Linked DNA regions of Archangium violaceum. The protein of the gene in region 1 interacts with the protein of each later gene in a pairwise test. Links are inferred from orthologs where the notes say so. Each region holds a gene or a part of one and is shown in the gene's direction. Other genes may lie near its edges.

Region 1 (3,010 bases):
GAGCTTCAAGGGAGTCGACCTCATCATCGTCGCCTCCTGTTCATTGGCCGCCCTGGCCCTCGTGGGACCCGCTCGCTGGGCCCCCGGCTCGACGGAGTCCGCTGTTCAATTCGCCATCTTCGCGCTCGGCCCCCTGGTGCTGCGCACCCTGGAGGCCTCCTTTCCCAGGAACCGGCTGCTGGCCTTCATGGCCTCCTTCTGGCTGCTGCCGGTGTTGAGCCTCAGCCACGGGTTGCTCAACCCCCTGGTGACGGCCGCCACCCCGGTGCTGCGCGATGCCCAGCTCGCCATGCTGGATCAGCGGCTGCTCGGGGCCCAGGCGTCCGTGGTGCTCGGGCAGATGGTGCCGCCCTGGCTCACCGACATCCTGATGGTCTGCTACTACGGCCACTTCGTCTGGCCGTTGGCGCTGGGCCTGGTGCTGTACTTCACCGGACGCCGCGAGGCCTTCGACGAGTACCTCATCGCGCTGAGCCTCTTCTTCCTGGCCAACTACGTCTGCTACGCGCTGGTGCCCGCCATCGGCCCGCGCTACTTCCTCTTCCACTCCTTCTCCGGGCCCGTGAATGGGCTGTGGGCGACGTCCTTCCTGGACTCGGTGATGCGCATGCCGCCGTTCTCGCGGGACTGCTTCCCCTCGGGGCACACCGGGACGGCGTTGCTGGTGCTGGTGTACGCCTTCCGGTTCGTGCCGCGCTTCTTCCGGGTGATGGTGGTGCCGGCGATCTGCCTCATCCTGGCCACCCTGGTGGGCCGCTTCCACTACCTGACGGACCTGCTGTGCGCGGTGCCGCTGATGCTGGTGGTGGTGAGCCTCTCGATGGCCTGGAGCAGGGCCACGGCGCGGCGCGAAGTGACGCGCCCGGTGCGAATGGACGCTATCGTACGCCCCTGAACAAGGGAGCGTACGCATGAGCAGGCCAATCTTCGCGGGCCGGGTGGCCCATCTCGGAACCACCGTCTTCACCGAGTTCAGCGCGCTGGCGCTGAAGCACGGGGCCATGAACCTGGGGCAGGGCTTCCCGGACTTCGACGGGCCCGAGGCCGTGAAGGAGGCCGCCCGCAAGGCCATCACCGACGGGGTGAATCAGTACGCGCCCAGCAGCGGCCTGCGCGACCTGCGCGTGGCCATCGCCGAGCACGGCGCGCGCTTCCACGGGCACACGGGCATCGATCCGGACACCATGGTGACCGTCACCAGCGGTGCCACCGAGGCCATCTTCTGCGTGCTGCTGGGCCTGGTGGATCCGGGTGACGAGGTGGTGGCCTTCGAGCCCTTCTACGACTCGTACGACGCCAACATCGGCTTCCTCGGGGCGAAGTCGCGCTACGTGCCGCTGCGGCCGCCGGACGCCTCGCACTCCACGTGGTGGTTCGATCGGGACGAGGTGCGCGCCGCCTTCGGTCCCCGGACGCGGGTGCTCATCCTCAACACGCCGCACAACCCCACCGGCAAGGTGTTCACCCGCGAGGAGCTCGAGTTCCTGGGCGGCCTGTGCGCCGAGTTCGATGTGAAGGTGCTCTCGGACGAGGTGTACGAGCACATCGTCTTCGCGCCCGCGCGACACATCCGCGCCGCCACCGTGCCGTCACTGACCGACCGGACGGTAACCGTGAGCAGCGGGGGCAAGTCGTTCAGCCTCACCGGTTGGAAGATTGGATGGATCATCGCGCCACCGGCGCTGCGTGACGCGGTGCAGCGGGCGCACCAGTTCGTGACGTTCGCCACGGCCTCGCCACTGCAGGCGGCGATGGCGGCGGCGCTGCGGCTGCCGGACACGTACTTCCAGGAGCTGGGCACCCAGTACCTCTCCAAGAGGGAGCGGCTGCTCTCGGGGCTCGCCGAGGCGGGACTGAAGGCGTACGTGCCCGAGGGCAGCTACTTCATCATGGCGGACATTCGCGGGAGGGGCTTCGCGGACGACGTGGCCTTCTGCCGACACCTGGTGACGGAGGTGGGAGTAGCGGCCATCCCTCCGAGTGTTTTCTATGGTCCCGAGCACAAGCACCTGGGGCAGGGGATGGCGCGCTTCGCCTTCTGCAAGACAGAGGCGGTGTTGGATGAAGCGGTGCGCCGGTTGAAGGAGGGGCTGGCTCGGGCCCGCTGACGCCTGGAACCCGGGAGCCGGGCGGCTTGCGACCTCCACAACCCGGGTGTTACATCCCCGCGCCAACATGCCCTCCCCTCGAACCCCGACCGAGTCCAAGAGGCTCTCCGCTCCCCGCTCGAACCAGTCCGCCAAGAAGGCGGGCCGGTCCACGTCCAAGCCCACGAAGGCCAGCAAGCCGGCCAAGGCGGCGAAGAAGGCCGTGAAGGCCGCGACGAAGGCCGTGAAGGCGGTCGCGAAGAAGGCCACCAAGGCCGCCGCGCCCAAGAAGAAGAACGTGGTGCTGCGCACCTACGACGCGGCGACGGCGAAGGTGGTGGGCAAGACCACCGAGAAGTGGGCGAAGAGCGAGCTGGCCGCGGTGACGCAGAAGATGCCGCTGCGCCGCAAGACGTTCGTCACCGACTCGGGCATCCCCATCCCGGACGTGGTGACGCTGGCGGACCGCAAGACCGAGTCCCCGGATGCGATCGGCCTGCCGGGCCAGTTCCCGTTCACGCGCGGCCCGCAGCCGACCATGTACCGCGGCCGCCTCTGGACGATGCGCCAGTTCGCCGGCTTCGGCACGCCCGAGGACACCAACAAGCGCTTCAAGTACCTCATCAGCCACGGCATGACGGGCCTGTCCACGGCCTTCGACATGCCCGCGCTCATGGGCTACGACTGCGACCACTCGATGAGCCGGGGCGAGGTGGGCAAGGAGGGCGTGAGCGTCTCCTCGCTGGCCGACTTCGAGGTGCTCTTCGACGGCATCCAGCTGGACAAGGTGACCACCTCGATGACGATCAATGCGAGCGCCATCGTGGCGCTGTGCATGTACATCGCGGTGGGTGAGAAGCAGGGCGTTCCGATGGCGAAGCTGGCGGGCACCATCCAGAACGACATGCTCAAGGAGTACATCG
Region 2 (4,196 bases), 3.8 Mb from region 1 along the record:
TTCGTGGTCATGACGTATGCTCCCAGGGGCCTTCCGGGCCCCGCGTTCTTTCCGTGGACGCCGTCAATCGGCGACGGTGTACAGGATGCGAGGGGCCCATTTCGGGGGCTTTGGGGTGACGTAAAGAAGTGTGAAGGCCGCGCGGCGGCCTCCGGCTACGCCCAGGCCCCGGTTCCGCTCGCCCGTCTGGCCGCCCGGCGGGGAGGCTTCCGAGGGGAAGCCCAGGTGTCAGGCCGTGTGTCCCACACCCGACCCGGTGCCTCCTTCACGCCCCGTGCGGGGCATGGCACAAGGCGCCGAGGCCGATTTTCCGGCCTCGGAAACATCGAGCGGCGGAGAACTGGCGCTCTCCGCGACCCTGAACAAATGTGGTGCTGTACGACCCCTTCCTGACTACCTTCCAGCCATGTCCTTTACCCATCTGCACCTGCACTCCCTGTACTCGCTCCTCGATGGGGCGATCCGGATGAAGGACCTCATCAAGACGGTGAAGGAGAAGGGGATGACGAGCGTGGCCGTGACGGATCACGGCAACATGTTCGCCACCATCGACTTCTACAAGAAGGCCAAGGACGCGGGCATCAAGCCGATCATCGGCATGGAGACCTACGTCGCCGGTCCCAAGGGCCGCAAGGACCGCTCGGAGAAGGTGGGCCACCACCTCATCCTGCTGGCCAAGAACAAGGAGGGGTACGACAACCTCAAGTACCTCTCGTCCATGGCCTACCGCGAGGGCTTCTACTACCACCCGCGCATCGACAAGGAGCTGCTCAAGGACCACAGCAAGGGTCTCTTCGCGCTCACCGCGTGCCTGGGTGGTGAAGTCACCGGCGCGGCCTTCCGCGGGGACATGGACCACGCCCGCAGGGCGGCCCTCGAGTACAAGGGCATCTTCGAGCCCGAGCACTTCTTCCTCGAGGTGCAGTCCAACGGGATGCCCGAGCAGGAGAAGGCCAACGAGAACCTCAAGCAGCTGAGCCGGGACCTCTCCATCCCCCTGTGCGCCACCGCGGACGCGCACTACATCAAGAAAGAGGACGCGCGCGCGCACGAGCTCCTCATGTGCATCGCCAGCGGCAAGACGCTCGCCGATGGCAAGCGCATGAAGCACTCCACGGACAAGCTCTACGTCACCAGTCCCCAGGAGATGCTGGAGTACTTCAAGGACACCCCCGAGGCCGTCCACAACACCCAGCGCATCGTCGAGCAGATCAACCTGGAGCTGAAGCTGGGCAAGCCCATGCTGCCCACCTTCCAGGTGCCCGACAGCCACAGTCCGGACAGCTTCATGGCGGAGCTGGCGCGCGCGAACCTCGAGGAGCGCTTCAAGGAGATCGACCTGGCGCGCTTCCGCGCCGGCCAGCCTCCCGTGGACCGCGAACCCTACAAGGCCCGCCTGGAGCTGGAGATCGGCGTCATCCAGAAGATGGGGTTCAGCGGCTACTTCCTCATCGTCCAGGACTTCATCAACTGGGCCAAGCAGAACGGCATCCCGGTGGGGCCGGGCCGTGGCTCGGGTGCCGGCTCGCTGGTGGCCTACTGCCTGCGCATCACCGACCTGGATCCGCTCCCGTACAACCTGCTCTTCGAGCGCTTCCTCAACCCCGAGCGCGTGTCGATGCCGGACTTCGATATCGACTTCTGCCAGGACCGGCGCGACGAGGTCATCAAGTACGTGGGGCGCAAGTACGGGGAGAACAACGTCGGGCAGATCATCACCTTCGGCTCGCTCAAGGCCAAGAGCGTGCTGCGCGACGTGTGCCGCGTGTTCGCGCTGCCCTTCAGCGAGGGCGACCGCATCGCCAAGCTGGTGCCCGAGGTGCTCGGCATCACCCTCAAGGACGCCATCGAGCAGGAGCCGCGTCTCAAGGAGATGATGGAGAAGCCCACCGCCATCGGGCAGGTGGACGGCAAGGACGTCACCACCAAGGACGTGCTGGAGATCGCCCTCGCGCTGGAGGGCCTGCACCGCCAGCCCGGCATGCACGCGGCCGGCGTCGTCATCGCCGACAAGCCGCTGTGGGAGTTCGTCCCCACCTACCAGCCTCCGGGTGAGGACACCCTCATCACCCAGTTCGCCAAGGACGAGGTGGAGGCCGCGGGCCTGGTGAAGTTCGACTTCCTCGGCCTCAAGACGCTCACCGTCATCCAGAACGCGCTCAACCTCATCAACCGCAACCCGCCGGACGGCAAGCCCATCCTGCGCGAGGACATCCCGCTGGTGGGGGACGAAGCGGTCTGGAAGCTGATGGCCGAGGGCGACACGGCCGGCGTCTTCCAGATGGAGTCCAGCGGCTTCACCGAAATGGTGATGAAGCTCAAGCCGTCCTGCTTCGAGGACGTCGTCGCCGCCGGCGCGCTCTATCGCCCGGGTCCGCTCGACTCGGGCATGGTGGACGTCTTCATCAACCGCAAGCACGGCCGCGAGCCGGTGGTCTACCCGCACCCCGCCCTGGAGCCCGTCCTCAAGGACACCTACGGCGTCATCGTCTACCAGGAACAGGTGATGCAGATCTCCCAGGTGCTGGGAGGCTACACCCTGGGCCGCGCGGACCTGCTGCGCCGCGCGATGGGCAAGAAGAAGGCCGAGGTCATGCAGGCCGAGCGGGCCGGCTTCCTCGAGGGCTGCAAGAAGAACAACGTCGACCTGAAGGTCGCCGGGGAAATCTTCGACCTCATGGAGAAGTTCGCCGAGTACGGCTTCAACAAGAGCCACTCGGCGGCCTACGGCCTGGTCACCATCCACACGGCGTGGCTCAAGGCGCACTACCGCGTGGAGTTCATGGCGGCCCTTCTCACCAGCGAGAAGGACAACACCGACAAGGTGGTGCTGCACATCGGCGAGGCGCGCCAGTCGGGCGTGCAGGTGCTGCCGCCGGACGTGAACCAGTCGGACATGGCCTTCGGCGCGGTGGAGGGGAAGATCCGCTTCGGCCTGGGCGCCATCAAGGGCGTGGGCGAGGGCGCCATCGAGTCCATCGTCGAGGCGCGCAAGGAGGGGCCCTTCAAGAGCCTGTTCGACTTCTGCGAGCGCGTGGACTCGCGCAAGGTGAACCGCAAGGTGCTGGAAGCGCTGGTGAAGGCCGGGGCCTTCGACTTCGAGAACCGCCCGCGGCGGCAGCTCTTCGAGAGCATCGAGCGCGCGATGAGCCGCGGCTCCAGCAGCCAGAAGGACAAGGCCGCCGGGCAGAGCTCGCTCTTCGGCATGCTGGGCGGTGGCGGCTCGAGCGGCGGCGCGATGAAGGACGACTACGTCCAGGTGGAGGAGTGGTCGGAGAAGGAGCGCCTGGCGCTGGAGAAGGAGGCCATCGGCTTCTACGTGTCGGGCCACCCGCTGCACCAGTACGACAAGGAACTCAAGCGCTACGCACGGCCCATCACCGCGGTGCAGCGCGCGCGCAAGGACGAGAAGATCACCATCGCCGGCATCGTGGCGGCGCTGCGCGAGCGGCCCACCAAGACGGGTAAGCGCATGGCGTGGGTGACGCTGGAGGACCTGTCGGGCTCCATCGAGCTGGTGTGCTTCCCGGGCAAGGACGGCACGCGCAACGTGATGGGCAAGGACGGCAAGTGGACGAAGGCGGGACCCAAGCCCGGCTTCGAGCACTGGGAGCCGTTGCTCAAGAGCGATGACCCCATCCTCGTGACGGGCACGGTGCAGATCAACCAGCGCGACGAGGACACGCCGGTGGCGGAACTCATCGTCGAGGACATCCAGAGCCTCAGGGCGGTGCGGGAGAAGCGCACCAAGCGGCTGGAGCTGCGGCTGCCGGTGGACCTGGCCACGGACGAGCGGCTGGCGAAGCTGGCGGAGATCGCCAAACAGTACGCGGGGGCCACGCCGGTGGCGGTCAGCCTGCTGTTCACCAACGAGGCCGAGGCGCTCATCGGCAACACCGCGCTCAAGGTGCAGGTGAGCGACGAGCTCATCCAATCCGTGGAGCGGCTCTTCGGCATGAAGGTGGTCGAGTTCGGCTGAGCGCGCGGGCGTGGACGCTGCCCGGGCGTTCTGCTCAAGTGGCCCTTCCTCGCGAGGGAGGGCCCTGAATGACGGCCGCATACCAGTCTCTTCGTATCGAGCAGGCGGATGGCATCGCCGAGGTGGTGCTCACCGGCCCTGGCAAGGGCAACGCGCTCGGGCCGGACTTCTGGCGCGAGATGCCCGAGGTGCTCCGGACGCTCGACGCGGATGACTC

The links. Proteins that work in one complex are often made in the same cells at the same time.
Region 2: the proteins of JRI60_RS26405 (region 1) and dnaE interact in binary tests that used the Escherichia coli proteins (3 or more experiments, as listed by UniProt). The link is inferred for Archangium violaceum from one-to-one orthologs.

Annotation. Positions count from the first base shown.
Region 1 is NZ_CP069396.1:6,565,442-6,568,451, forward strand. What follows is about bases 67-3,009. They hold JRI60_RS26405 (aminotransferase class I/II-fold pyridoxal phosphate-dependent enzyme), read left to right. Parts: upstream 67-911; coding sequence 912-2,108; downstream 2,109-3,009. Other genes in these bases: JRI60_RS26400 (phosphatase PAP2 family protein), read left to right, coding at 67-895; JRI60_RS26410 (acyl-CoA mutase large subunit family protein), read left to right, coding at 2,176-3,009. In the rest of the region: more of JRI60_RS26400, read left to right, coding at 1-66; more of JRI60_RS26410, read left to right, coding at 3,010-3,010. UniProt on the Escherichia coli protein: Shows aminotransferase activity with methionine and histidine as substrates, and to a lesser extent also with phenylalanine.
Region 2 is NZ_CP069396.1:2,770,999-2,775,194, forward strand. Bases 51-4,179 are described here. They hold dnaE (DNA polymerase III subunit alpha), read left to right. Parts: upstream 51-406; coding sequence 407-3,979; downstream 3,980-4,179. Other genes in these bases: JRI60_RS11540 (crotonase/enoyl-CoA hydratase family protein), read left to right, coding at 4,048-4,179. Also shown: JRI60_RS11530 (Spy/CpxP family protein refolding chaperone), read right to left, coding at 1-11; more of JRI60_RS11540, read left to right, coding at 4,180-4,196. UniProt on the Escherichia coli protein: DNA polymerase III is a complex, multichain enzyme responsible for most of the replicative synthesis in bacteria. This DNA polymerase also exhibits 3' to 5' exonuclease activity. The alpha chain is the DNA polymerase catalytic subunit.